DNA from 4 places in the Clostridium saccharobutylicum DSM 13864 genome. Region 4 is predicted to be linked to each of the others. Evidence: riboswitches for the same ligand, from Rfam matches in the RefSeq annotation. Region 4 holds a riboswitch; each other region holds the start of a gene.
What was found. A riboswitch is a leader RNA that binds a small molecule or an ion and turns the genes downstream of it on or off. The one in region 4 is predicted to bind cyclic di-GMP.

Region 1 (3,655 bases), 2.5 Mb from region 4:
TAATCATATAAAGACGATTAAGCAGAATTGTTATCGATTATTAAGATTAGTAAATAATATTATTGATATAACTAAAATTGATGCGAGATTGAAAAAATTAGAGCTTAAAAATTTAAATATTATTAACTTAATAGAGAATATAACAACATCGGTTATAAAATATGCTGAATTAAAAGAAATAACAGTATTGTTTGATACAGATGAAGAAGAGCGGATTATAGCTGTAGATTCTGATAAAATTGAAAAATCATTACTTAATCTTCTTTCAAATGCTATAAAATTTACACCGAAAAATGGTTATATATTTGTGAAAGTTTTAAATGAAAACTCTAAGGTTATAATTTCTGTAGATGATACTGGAATAGGAATACCAGAAGAAAAAATGGATATTATTTTTGAAAGGTTCCATCAGATCGACAATACATTCACAAGAAGAAATGAAGGAAGCGGAATAGGACTGTCTATTGTGAAATCTTTTATTGAACTTCATGGAGGAAAAATATCTGTATCTAGTGAGCTAGGTAAAGGTAGTAAGTTTATTATCGAAATCCCAGTTAAAAGGTTAGATGAAGATGAAGCTGAAGATATACAAACTCAAGTTGAGAATGCAAGTAGTTGTGTTGATATAACTGATATGGAATTTTCGGATATCTATTTTGATTAGAATAAAACTAAAATTACATATAACAAACATATGAGTAAAGTTAAGCCGGCGGCTACCACAATATATGCTAAATATTGAGAAAAACAAAGCTGTTTATGATTGAAATTTATTAATTTTTATAAGAGAACTGGATTAAATTTACCCATAGGATAAACAAATTGTAATTTAAAACTATGTGTTGACTAACTGAAAATATAGTACTATTCATTAAAATATTCTTTAAGAAAATTAAGTTTCATTGTGGTGAATTACGACAGTAGTTTTAAGTTATAAGTTGTTCGTCTATGTAATAAAGTTACATTTGGTTAATAATACCTGAAAATTTCGTGATTTTTATGTTGTTTATTTCAGAGCAATGTGATAGAATTTTACCTGGATATTGAAAATTATTGATTTATATTTTATAAGATACAAAAGTTCTAAAAAATATAAAGCTTTTAATTGAATATTAAAAAAAGTAAAAAGTGAAAAAGGCAAATCATGGGAAACTGTGAGACGCAAAGCCAAGGGCCTGAACCACTAAAGTTATTTAGAAATATGAAAAAATAGACTAGTTGATGTGCTTACTATTCTTAAATATTTCTTATGTGGATGGCAGCCGGTTACCACGGGAGATCATAGGAATGGAACTGTGATTAATATTTTTTTGGTCCATTTTTATTGACCTATTTCCCTTTTTCACGATGAAAGGTAGGGTCATATGAAAAAAAGTTTTTTAAGGAAGATATCATTTATGATGTCATCGATGTTTACTTTGGTTTCGAAAGCATCTTTGGTAAACGTATCCGTAGCGAAAAATAATGATGAAGGAACTTCAAATGTAGATTCGTTGCTTGGCAATGTTAGTATGGATGAAGTAAATTCAATCATGACAAAATCACAAACAGATTATAATAATGCAGTTATTTTTAATCCAGAATTATATGATGAAGTAGATAATAACAAAAGTTCGTTGTTGAGTAATATTATATGCACTTGTACAATGCAAGATGATATGATATCCACTTGGAGTTCTAGGTATGGAATTGTTGATTATAATGTTAGTGAAATGTTTAATCTTTCAGCTATGGTTAAATAAGGGTGTTTAGAATAACTTAGAATGTAATACAAGGTAAGGGTAATTTATTAATTGAGAGTAATAAGTCACACTTAAGTGGCTAGAATGAGAATTATAATATAAAAAGGGTATTTTATATTAATAAGAAATATTAAAGAAAAAAATAATAATAGGGAAGTATTCAGCGTTAATTTATGTAGTTGAATTTATTCAAATTTATGGGATTGGCCTCTGTTAATAAGCAGAGGTCATTTTTATTTGATTTTATAATAAAAAATTTGCATTATTTATAATTATGAAAAACTATTAATTAGTAAAGTGTTGTTTTTGACAATTTAAGTAATTTTATGAAAGTTTTTAAATTACTTAATAGTAATTGAAAATATGATGACGTATAAGATGTTTTTTGTTGGTACATATTGAGAATGTAAGAATATAGTGTATAATTATGTCGAGGGGTGATTATGTGAACAACTTAAAAGTAAAATCAAAATTAATATTATTCTCAGCTATATCGTTGTTTCTTACAAGCATAATGAGTGGGGTTGGATATTATTATATTTCAAAGTCGAATAAAGATATTACAGCATTATACAAAGATAATTTATTGAGTGTTCAATGGTTAAATGACAATAGAAATCAAGCTAGAGCTATAGAAGCAGATTTATATTATATATTATTGCATACAGAAGATAAAAATAAACAAAGTGAGACAGTAAAGGATATTGAAACAAGACAAAAAAATTTTTCTGAAAACTGGAAAAAATATAAGCAAGTTGCTAATGATCAATATGAAACAGATAGGATTCCGGTTATTGAAAGTAACCTTGAAAAGTATACAAGCGTAAGAGATTCTGCTATTAAATTAGCAGTTCAAGGTGATCAAAAAGCTGCAATGGATGAACTTAAAACTGTTGATAGCAATGAAAAACAATTTCAAGATGCGTTAAAGGAAATTGCTATATATAATACTAATTTGGCAGAGCAATTAAGTATTCAGAATACTAAAAATTTTGATACTTCTAAAGTGGTATTTTTAATAATCTTTTTGATTGCAATAGGTATTGGGACAATTCTTACATTTATTATTTCAAAGTCTATATCATATCCTCTTATATTAGGTGTAAATCATTTGAAAAAAGTAGCTGAAGGTGATTTCACAACTAATGAATCGGAACAATTTATAAATAGAAAAGATGAGATTGGTGAAATTGCAAATACGATACAATTGATGCAAAATTCTTTAAAGCAGTTGATTGGAAAGGTAAAAGATGAATCTAATTCCATAGAAACAGTAGTAATTAATGTTTCAGAAGATATAAATAATTTAAATGGAAACATAGAAGAGGTGGCTGCTACAACAGAAGAATTATCTGCGGGTATGGAAGAAACAGCAGCATCTGCACAGGAAATGAATTCAACGGCTAATGAAATAGAAAGAGCTGTTAAGTCCATAGCTAAAAAAGCTGAAGAAGGTGCAATGGAAGCTTCTGAGATAAATAAAAGAGCAATTGACACAAGAGATAGTGTTATAAAGTCACAAGAAAGAAGTTTAGGTATATTTAATACAATAAATGAGAGCTTGAAAATTGCCATGAAACAATCAAAGGTGGTTGAAGAAATTAATATATTATCTGAAACAATTAAAGGAGTTTTGGGTCAAACAAATCTGTTAGCATTAAATGCATCTATTGAAGCTGCAAGAGCTGGAGAAGCAGGGCGCAGTTTTGCAGTTGTTGCCGATCAAATAAAAAATCTTGCAGAAGAGTCTGAAAATACAATAATTGAAATACAAAATGTAACTAAAAAAGTAATATCATCAGTAAATGATTTATCATCTAGTTCACATGAACTATTGAATTTTATGTCTGCAGATGTGCAGGATGATTATAATTCTATGATAAATGTTGCAGATAAATATAGCAAAGATGCTG
Region 2 (3,655 bases), 360 kb from region 4:
TATCTATAAGTCTAGCTATAGATGAAGGTGCATCATTAGTATGAAGTGTACTTAAAACTAAATGTCCTGTAATCGCAGCTCTAGTAGCTATTTCAGCTGTTTCTTCATCCCTGATTTCTCCAATCATCACTATATCCGGATCTTGTCTTAATATGCTTCTTAATCCACTAGCAAAAGTCAATCCAGCTTTTTCATTTACACTTACTTGATTTATACCATTCATTGTATATTCAACAGGATCTTCTACTGTTATTATGTTTACACTACTAGAATTCAACTCACTTAATATTGAATATAAACTTGTTGACTTTCCGCTTCCTGTAGGTCCGGTAACAAGTATTATTCCATGTGGGTTTGAAATTATTCTATTTAATTTCTTAATATTTTCTTTTCCCATTCCTAGTTGCTCTTTTTTTAATATGGATCCACCAGTATTTAAAATTCTTATAACTATCTTTTCTCCATTAACTACTGGAAGCACAGATACTCTAAGATCTACATCCATATTGTCTATAGTAACCATTGTTCTTCCGTCTTGTGGTATCCTCTTTTCAGCAATGTTAAGTCCTGCAAGTATTTTTATTCTTGTAACTATTGTCCCTAAACTTTCAATTCCAAGAGTATTTATAATTTTTAATTTACCATCAATTCTATATCTTATTCTAACTTCATTTTCAAATGGCTCTATATGAATATCTGACGCATTCATCTCTATGGAATTTTTAAACATAGACTCAACCATTTTTACAACTGGTGCACTATTTACTTCATTCATATCTGTTAAAGATACTTTGGAATTTTTACTAAATTTATTGCTTTCTTTCGAAAGTTGCATTACAGCATTATTAACCTGTTGACTACTATAATATATACCTATGAATTTACATATATCCTTCTTTTTAGCTATAAAAGATTCTATTTCAAATCCTGTAGATATTGCAACATCATCTATTGCAAATATATTTAAAGGATCTGATAATGCTACCTTAATTTTATTATTATCAAAGCCAAATGGGATTAATATATATTTATCACATAAATTTTCAGGTATTAAAGTTATTGCCTTTCTATCAAAATTTATTGTGTTTAGGTCAACTTTCTTTATCCCCGTTTGTTGTTCTATTGATTCAATTATGTCATCTTCTGTTACTATCTTACTATCTAATAATATTTCTCCAAGTTTTTTTCCAAGGGCCTTTTGAGACTTTAATGCTTCTTGCAATTGATATCCAGTAATTTTACCTGCATTGACTAAAATATTTCCTAGTCTTCTTTTTTCAGTTGCCACTTCCCCGTCTCACCTTCTCTTTCTAAACAAAGAAATTCCAATAAAAGTTTAATATTTCATTCTGCCAAATCATAGCTATTAAACTTCCAATTGCTATGCATGGACCAAATGCTATTTTTTCCTTAGCTTTCTTTAGTTTTAAACATAAAATAATTATTCCTATTGCTCCGCCTAATACAATTGATAAAAATAATCCAAGCATAATACCCTTCATACCTAAAAACAATCCACAAACAGTAGCTATTTCAATATCACCTTCCCCCATACCTTTTGTTAATACTACTATTAACCATATAATTACAAATCCTATTATTCCGCCTAAAATCAAATCAGTACTTTCATTTTTATAAAGAATCGTCTGAATTAATATAAATATTATTGCTATAATTCCCCCAAAAATCGTAGTGCTCGTAAATACAAATTGAGTATCATAATCTATAAATCCTATAACAATCAAAATCGATACTAAAATGCAATATTTTAAAGCAACTAATGTCAATCCAAATTGAAAGTATACGATTAAATATAGTACACAATTAAATAATTCTATAAGTGGATATCTCATAGAAATTTTTTCTTTGCAATATCTACATTTTCCTCTAAGAAAGATATAACTCATCACAGGTACTAAATCTAATGGACTTAAATTATGATTACATTTTGCACAATGTGATGGTGGAAATACAATGGATTCTTCCCTTGGTATTCTATAAATACACACATTCAAAAAGCTACCTATAACTAGTCCCAAAATTAAAATCAAGACATATTCCAAATTCCCACTCCCCTTATATTGGTTTATATTCATTTTATTTTCATTAATTACATATTTAAACATATTATTTATTAATTATATTCTTTTTTGTATATTTTTTCAAGAATTATTTCATTTAACTTCATAATATTTTAAATTAACATAGCTTTAACTATTTCTGCATAACAAAGTGACCACATTAAGCTCCCTTCGGAGTTATTTTCTTATCTATTTTTATACAGCATTAGCCCTAAAGCTACAACCTCAGGCTTTCAATGCTAGAAAATTCTATAATTTTCTGTACAATAAAAAAGCCGACCTTTATAAACTATAAAGGTCGGTTGCACTACTAACTCACCATATATAAAGCGCCCAATTACAATATATGGATCACAGTTTCCTTATAACTAAATTATCTTACATACATCTCATAATATTACTTTTAATAATATTATTCTTGCATATATTATGTTACCACTTATTTTTTTACCAGTCTAGCATTTTATTTATAATTAGCACAAATTATACTTTAAATGTTTAAATAATAACAAACTATTAATATTATATTAATTAATCTTGTTATTTCTTACCCATTTCTCATATTCATCACGAGATATTATATTATTATTAACTAATCTCTTTAAATCCATATCTATCGTTTGCATTCCAAACTTAGATCCCATTTGAATAAAACTATTTATTTGTTCATAATTACCTTCTCTAATCAAATTCTTTATACTTGGCGTACATACCATTATCTCCATTGCAGCTGTTCGTCCTGATCCTGATGCATTTGGAAGCAAGACTTGCGAAACAACACCTTTTAGCAAAGATGACAGCTGAATTTTAACTTCATTTTGATGACCAGATTCGAAAGAATTTATTATCCTATATATGCTATTAGCTGCTCCCATATTATGCAAAGTTGAAAATACCAAATGACCTGTTTGCGCTGCTCTCAACGCTATTTCTATTGTTTCAGGATCTCTCATTTCTCCTACCAATATAACATCTGGATCTTGCCTAAGTGCTGCTCGTAAACCCATAGCATAGCTTTTAGTATCCTGTCCAACTTCCCTTTGATTTACCATTGATTTATTATTTTCATAAATATATTCTATAGGTTCCTCTAAGGTAATAATATGTTTTTCCCGAGTGGAATTTATTTCATTCACCATAGCTGCAAGAGTTGTGCTTTTACCAGAACCTGTTGGCCCAGTAACAAGAACTAACCCATCATTTAATTCAGTAAAAGCTTTTAAAGCAGTAGCTTCTGTTAAATCTTTAAGTCTTGGTATAGATTCTTTAATAACTCTCAAACATATAGCAAAGCTGCCTTTGCATTTATAAACATTAACTCTGAAATTGGCAACTCCTGGTCTGTTATATTTAAAATCTATCTCTCCATCATCCAAAAATTTATTAAATTTATCTGGTATTAATTCCTTAATATATTCTTCGACAATTTGATGCGGTATTATATTTTCGCTTGCATTTACCAAAACTCCATCTATTCTCACCTTCGGAATCAATCCCGATGTAATATGTACGTCAGATACCTTATTTATGTCTATATCATCTAGCAATCTATCTATTTGAGCCATAGTTTTTCT
Region 3 (3,655 bases), 1.1 Mb from region 4:
CAATCCTATTCATTTTTTGAAATGTTGCAGCTAGAGGAACCATCCTTATTGACATCACAATATCTTGAAGCTCGCCTGTAATTTTTTCTAATTGCCTTGCTGCCTTCTGAAAATTATCAAGAGACAATCCCTTTAAATCTGGATTTTGAGTTACCATAGCTTCTGAGATAACTAATTCTCCAATCATATCCATGAGTTGATCAAGCTTAGAAACATTTACACTTATTATATTTTGGTGAGAAGAATTTGATTGCTTGCCCTTATTAGTATTTTCTGATTTCCCGTTTTGAACTTCTATAATCTTAGGGCTACATGGAATCTCTGCCGGATTTTCTTCTATACAATCCTGCTCTTTCCTACCAAACTTATTTAAATCCTCATTATCTTCTTCTTGAATAAGTTTAAATTCTTTTAACAATACTATCTGCGTAAAAAATTTATGTATTTCTTCGTATCCTTTATCTGTATTAAACGATATTTTAAAACCTTCATTACGAATAATTTCAATACTTTTCTCATTTCCAAAAACTTCTTCAGGAATATGATAAATTTCTTCTGCCAATCCGTTAAGATCATTTATTATACTGAACGCTCTGATATCCTCCATCTCACATCCATCTTCAAAATAAATTGTAGCTTTGAATACATTTTTTCTTAAATTATCACAAGCTGCTGAATTTATATATTCTTGTGGTTCACCACTTTTTTCATTAATCCTCTCTTCATCGATCGCCACATTATTTTCTTTTAAGTATGATAAAAATTCCTTTATATCTGAAATAAGCGTTGCTGTATCACCATCAGGATTTTCCTTTTCAATAATCTTATCCACTTCAGTTTTAATAAAATCTATTCCCTCTAAGACTATATCTGAAAGTCTTGAACAATCAACATTTGCTGATTTATTTTCACGTAGAAAATAGAATAAATCTTCAATTGAGTGGGCTACTGTCGTTATAGTATTGAACATCATCATTCCAGATGAACCTTTTATAGTGTGCATTATTCTAAATACTTCATTGATGGCTTCCTCTGTAAGAGAACCAACTTTTTCACTATCTATTATGACCTGTTCAATCTGTTCAACAAGCTGCGTAGTTTCAAATATATACATATCAAGCATGGGCTCTTGAATAAAATTATCTGACAATTAGTTCACTCCGTTCCAAAATATATATTAAATTCCTAATACTTGTGTTAAAGTTTTCACCATAAATTCTTCTTTAAAAGGCTTTACTATAAATGATTTAGCACCAGCTATTACAGATTCACGTATAAGCATATCTTGCCCCATAGCTGAAATCATAACTACCTTTACATTTGGATTAATCTTTTTCATTTCTTTTAAAGCATCAATACCGCTCATTTCAGGCATTGTAATATCCATGGTCACAACATCCGGATTTAATTCCACATATTTTTGTACTCCGATAATTCCATTTTCAGCTTCGCCAACTACTTCGAACCCATTATTCTCCAACATGGATTTCAAAGTAACCCTCATAAATGCTGCGTCATCAACTATAAGAACTCTTTTCATTATCATAACTCCTCCTTCTTATTAAGAAAAAAATAAGCAGACAATAAACATATTGCCTGCCATGAAATAAACCACTAACATTTTTGGCAACCTGACTATCATGGCATTACTTATTGCTTTAGACTCATGGCTTTGCGTCTCCACCTTTCAATGGATTTGCTATTTACAATATTTGATTTACTAAATATTTTATTTACTAAGTTTTTTTAAATATAGTGATAGTATATAATAAGATTTAAATTTAAATACAAATTACAATTATCATAATTATAATAGCATATTTTAAAAGTCGAATCAATAAATTTTATGGAGAATCATGAGTTGTATAGTAAATAATCCAAGATATTTGAAGAATGGATTATTTAGTTATATTACAAAGCTTATGTAAGAAAATAAAGGAGTAGTTTCTTAATTTTAAACTACTCCTTTTCTTAATACACCAATCACAGACTTATATTAATTAATATTTTCCAAAGTCATTATCGCTTAATATAATTTTAGTTTTTGTAATTGCTGGTTCTCTATATTCCTCATTAATATGAGATGTTTGATACTTCTTTTTTTCAGCCATTTCGTCAAGCATTTTTAACACTTCTGGATTAAGTTCATTTAAGGTATTATATGATTTTACACTTTGTTTTAATTTAAAATTACTAACCATTTCTCTAAGAAGTTCAGCTTGACTTGATAATTCTTCACTTGCTGCAGCACCTTCTTCTGAAGTAGCTGAATTACTTTGAACAACCTGCGACACTTCAACAATGCCTTGATTTATTTGTCCAAGAGCTGTAGACTGTTCAGTTGAAGCAATAGCAATATCACTTATAAGGTTTGCTACATTTTCAACAGCATTTACTATTTCATTAAGAGCATTAGCCGTATCTATTGCAATCTTTGTCCCACCCTCAGACTTATTTATTGAATTCTCAATCATGTAAGTTGTTTCCTTTGCGGCATTTGCTGAACGTGCAGCAAGATTTCTTACTTCTTCAGCTACAACTGCAAATCCCTTACCATGATGTCCTGCTCTTGCAGCCTCAACAGCAGCATTAAGTGCAAGTATGTTGGTTTGAAATGCAATATCATCAATTACTTTAATAACCTTTGAAATATTGCTTGCAGCATCATTTATCGCTTCCATAGCTTTAAGCATTTCTTTCATCTGATTATTACCTTGAATAGCATTTAATTTAGCAACTTCAGTCAGTTCATTTGCTTTATTAGCGTTTTGAGCATTTAAGTGTGTTTGAGAAGATATTTCTTCAACAGATGCAGTCAATTCCTCAATTGAACTTGCCTGTTCTGTTGCTCCCTGTGAAAGTGCTATACTTGAATAAGATATCTGTTTTGAACCAGATGCTACTTGTTCTGCCGCACTTCTAATATTACTTAGGACCTCATTATTCTTCTCAATCATTCTTCTAAATGATTCTGCAAGACTGCCTATTTCATCTTTGGTGTCCGTTTCAACATCAACGCTCATATCACCTAAAGCAATTTTATTGGCAACCTCCACCATTTTATTTATAGGTCTGCCTATAATTCGAGCTATGACTATCCCAAGAACAATTGCTATAATCACTCCAAAAGTTAGTACAACAATCATTGTAATAGTTGCTCTGCTTGCTGAAGCTGAATTATTATCTGAAGCATTTTTTGCTAAATTTATTTTTAGACTTGTCAAGTTACTAATAGTAGTGTCTAAATTATCTGCTATTCCTGATATATCTGTATATAAAATTTCTGTTGCTTGCTGCTCCTGATTTGTTGTTATAAAATTTATCGCCTTATCTCTATATTGTTTAAATGAACTTAATAATTTTTTTAAGTCATTTAGATTTTTAATTACCTCAGAATCTTTCGAATTACTTTCTAAATGTTGCATACTAGTATCAATTTCATCATCTAAGGCTTTAAATCTGTTTATATTCTCTTGTATTTTACTTAAATCTTTTACGATTAATAAGTCTTTTAATATTCCTCTCTCTATTCGATAGTTATTTACTATATCTATCAAATCTGGCATTGTAGCAGTATGACGCTCATATAACTCAGTATCAAGATTGTTAATTTTGTTAATATTCACAATACCTACTACACCTACAACTCCTGCAA
Region 4 (3,655 bases):
GACGATTTATCATTTTTAGAGTAGTGGTCTTTCCACACCCACTTCCACCTATTATAGCAACTAATTCTCCTCTAGCTATATTAAAAGATATATCATTTAATATAGTTTTATTATTAAATTGTTTTCGTACATTCTTAAATTCTATCATTTAAGATACCTCCCTTAATAAAAATTCATCTAATAACTCACATCAATAATATTAGATGCACATTCTATTTCGTATTGTGACAACTTCATATTTTTTTAAGATTGTCACTTAGTAACAACTCAAGTATATCATTAAGTTGTTAATTTTGTCAAATAACACTTAATAAACAGTATTTACAAATAGTAAAATTTAATATATTTTTCCTCAATTTCTATAATTTAATTTGTATGCAAAAATAATCTTCACTCTAGACTAGATATACTTTAAACTATAAACAATTCTGTAATTTTATTTATAAAAATAAAAGATAATATATATTTAAAATAACAAAAGTCTATTGTTATTTTAAGTATATATTACCTTCTAATATCTTTCTAAAACTATTTATCAATTAATTATGGATATAAAAATTTATTCACTCGTTCATAACAGTTTTCATCTCCTACAAAATAAAAAACATCATTTTCTTTTAAAACTGCATATGGACCTGGTGACATTTCAAGACATTCATTTCTTTTAATACAAATAATCGTTGCCGATGTATTATGCCAAAAATTAATTTCAGCCACTGTCTTTTCTATATATGGCGTTTCTTTTGATATCCGTATTTCAAATGGCATAAATGGATTTATAGATTTAAATCTATCAGTCTTATCTATTAATTCAAACAATTGATTTCTTAAGTGATCATTCTCCTTCTTCTGACGTTCCAAACTACTTAATATATCATTTCTTAAATCAGTGACAGTTTTAATATCATCATACTGCTTTACAAACTTAATTGCATTTTCACTAGACTTTATAACTACCCCACTACCTCTAGCTGTATCAACAATATCCATATCCGACAATATAGAAATGGCTCTTCTTGCAGTTTCTGCTGAAACTCCATATTGACTGGCCAGTACTGAACGTGCATATATTTTTTCTCCTACTTCATAATGCCCATTTGCTATTTTTGAAGCAATATCAGCAGCAATTTGTTGATAAACTGGACCTACTATTTTTGTTTTTTTCTCCATATTAACTTCTATCCTTTTATCAAAATTATGTGTTTAGAACTAAAAATACATATATTTTTAACTTTCCAAACGTATTTTATCATAAAATTCCTGTTTCTACTATAACTATTTTATAATATGTTTTGATCAAATGACTAATATTCTCTTATTTAAATTAGGTTATATGAGTATAATTATTTAACATGAATAATTAATCTTTATGTAAGTATTATCTATTATTTGATAATTAAATTTCTCTTTTATACTATTAATAGTAGATATTTTCTCAATATAATATATATCGGCTAAAGTTAAATCTCCCAACTCTGCAATAAATTCAAACTCTGAATTTGTTGCTAAATTATCATTTATAACTTTTATAATTTTATTATTTATATTCATAGCGTATCTACCTTTCCTATATACAATTTTACAAATTGTATATTTCACTTATTTATTTTTATTATTTTATATTTAATTTATAAATAAAAAACCAACCAAAACTAATTAAAATAAAAATTAATTAGTTTTGATTGGTGGGTTGCATCATTAACTCAAAATTCTCAAGATGCCCAAATAGAGAGAATTCTTCACAGTTCCCAATCCTTGTATATTCATGTTACTTTATGTCTTTATATGTATATATTATCATATTTATGTAAACCAATCAATATTTGATGCAAAGTTTACCAATAATTAATCCCAAATATACTTTCCTATTATTTACTGTCTTATTTATTTTTATTTTAATTCATCTTTCCAGACGTAAAAAAACACACGTCATACTAAATAGAATCTCTTCTAGACAATACAAAGTGTGCTTTCCATATTGCATAATATTGAATTTTATTATTTAATTTCCTTTAATAAGTTAGCCATTTCAATAGCTGAAACTGCACATTCATAACCTTTATTTCCAGCTTTAGTTCCTGCTCTTTCAATCGCTTGCTCTATATTATTTGTTGTAAGTATTCCAAACATAACTGGTTTTTCAGTTTCTAAAGATACACTTGCAATTCCCTTAGAAACTTCTGCACATACATAATCATAATGTGAAGTTGAACCTTTAATTACTGCTCCTAAACAAATTACTCCATCATATTTAGGACTTTTAGCCATTTTCTTTGCTATTAATGGAACTTCAAATGCTCCTGGTACCCATGCAATATCTATATCTTCTTCTTTAACTCCATGTCTTTTAAGTGCATCTAAGGCACCATCTAAAAGCTTGCCTCCAATAAACTCGTTAAATCTTCCTACTATTATTCCAAACTTTAATCCTTCTGCAATTAACTTTCCTTCAAATGTATTCATTTATTTTTTCCTCCTAAATTTAAATATTATTTTATTTTTAATAATTTATATATAATTATAATGATCTATTATTTTTTGATTGTTCCTAACAGTCAGCTAGAATGTATTGTCTTTTATAAGAATATACATATAACCCTATATTGGTATAATTTAATTATGAAATTTCCTCATTTATATATTTAATAAGTGATTCATTCTTTCTTTTTTAGTCCTTAAATATAATTCATCATTTTCATTTAAAGGCATTTCTATTGGCACTCTCTCTACAACTTCAATATTACTATTTGTTAAACCCTCTATTTTACTTGGATTATTAGTGATCAATCTAACCTTATTTACACCAAGTATTCTTAACATATCGCCACTTGCTTTATAGTCCCTAGCGTCTTCCTCAAGCCCTAATGCTAAGTTGGCATCTACTGTATCAAGGCCCTTATCTTGAAGCGCATAAGCTTTAAGTTTATTTAAAAGACCTATGCCTCTACCTTCCTGTCTCATATATAGAAGCATACCTCTGCCTTCCTTCGCTATCATTTCCATAGATGCTGCATACTGTTCTCCACAGTCACATTTTCTCGAACCCAGAGCGTCTCCAGTCAGACATTCTGAATGAATTCTTGTAAGAACAGGTTCATCAGTAGTAATATCCCCTTTAACTAATGCCACATGACATTTATTTGTGCCTCTTTCTTCAAATCCTATAATTTTAAAATCTCCATATTTAGTTGGAAGTTTAGCTTCTATTTCCTTAGAGACACTTACTTCATTCTCTAATCTATATTGAATAAGATCTGATATAGTTAAGATTTTCAAATTATGTTCTCTAGCAAAAATCATTAAATCATCTCTTCTTGCCATATTTCCATCATCATTAACTATTTCGCATATTGTAGCAGCACCTTTAAATCCCGCAAGTTTAGCTAAATCTACAGAAGCTTCTGTATGTCCTATTCTTTCTAAAACACCTTTTTTCTTAGCAATTAATGGAAAAATGTGTCCTGGTCTTCTAAAATCCATTGGTTCATTTGAAGAAACAAGTTTGTTTATTGTATAAGCTCTTTCAAAAGCTGATATTCCAGTTGTTGTATCTTTATGATCTACTGCTACAGTAAAAGCTGTTTCATGATTATCTGTATTTCTTTCTACCATAGGATTTAACCCTAATTTTATTGCAATTTCCTCTTCTATAGGT

Region 1: it holds a riboswitch for cyclic di-GMP, as region 4 does, so the genes downstream of both, CLSA_RS17990 (hypothetical protein) here and CLSA_RS07170 (hypothetical protein) in region 4, are expected to answer to the same signal.
Region 2: it holds a riboswitch for cyclic di-GMP, as region 4 does, so the genes downstream of both, CLSA_RS05595 (prepilin peptidase) here and CLSA_RS07170 (hypothetical protein) in region 4, are expected to answer to the same signal.
Region 3: it holds a riboswitch for cyclic di-GMP, as region 4 does, so the genes downstream of both, CLSA_RS11700 (response regulator) here and CLSA_RS07170 (hypothetical protein) in region 4, are expected to answer to the same signal.

Annotation. Positions count from the first base shown of each region.
Region 1 covers NC_022571.1:4,103,616-4,107,270, reverse strand. The annotation lists gene CLSA_RS17995 (AAA family ATPase) at 1-664, shown strand, start outside; cyclic di-GMP riboswitch class I at 1,127-1,274, shown strand; gene CLSA_RS17990 (hypothetical protein) at 1,365-1,742, shown strand; gene CLSA_RS17985 (methyl-accepting chemotaxis protein) at 2,188-3,655, shown strand, end outside.
Region 2 covers NC_022571.1:1,276,422-1,280,076, reverse strand. The annotation lists gene CLSA_RS05600 (GspE/PulE family protein) at 1-1,288, opposite strand, end outside; gene CLSA_RS05595 (prepilin peptidase) at 1,311-2,063, opposite strand; cyclic di-GMP riboswitch class II at 2,369-2,451, opposite strand; gene CLSA_RS05590 (type IV pilus twitching motility protein PilT) at 2,609-3,646, opposite strand.
Region 3 covers NC_022571.1:2,733,174-2,736,828, forward strand. The annotation lists gene CLSA_RS11695 (chemotaxis protein CheA) at 1-1,150, opposite strand, end outside; gene CLSA_RS11700 (response regulator) at 1,178-1,540, opposite strand; cyclic di-GMP riboswitch class I at 1,623-1,711, opposite strand; gene CLSA_RS11705 (methyl-accepting chemotaxis protein) at 2,001-3,655, opposite strand, start outside.
Region 4 covers NC_022571.1:1,641,040-1,644,694, reverse strand. The annotation lists gene CLSA_RS07180 (ABC transporter ATP-binding protein) at 1-148, opposite strand, end outside; gene CLSA_RS07175 (GntR family transcriptional regulator) at 544-1,170, opposite strand; gene CLSA_RS07170 (hypothetical protein) at 1,348-1,551, opposite strand; cyclic di-GMP riboswitch class II at 1,676-1,759, opposite strand; gene ribH (6,7-dimethyl-8-ribityllumazine synthase) at 1,999-2,463, opposite strand; gene CLSA_RS07160 (bifunctional 3,4-dihydroxy-2-butanone-4-phosphate synthase/GTP cyclohydrolase II) at 2,635-3,655, opposite strand, start outside.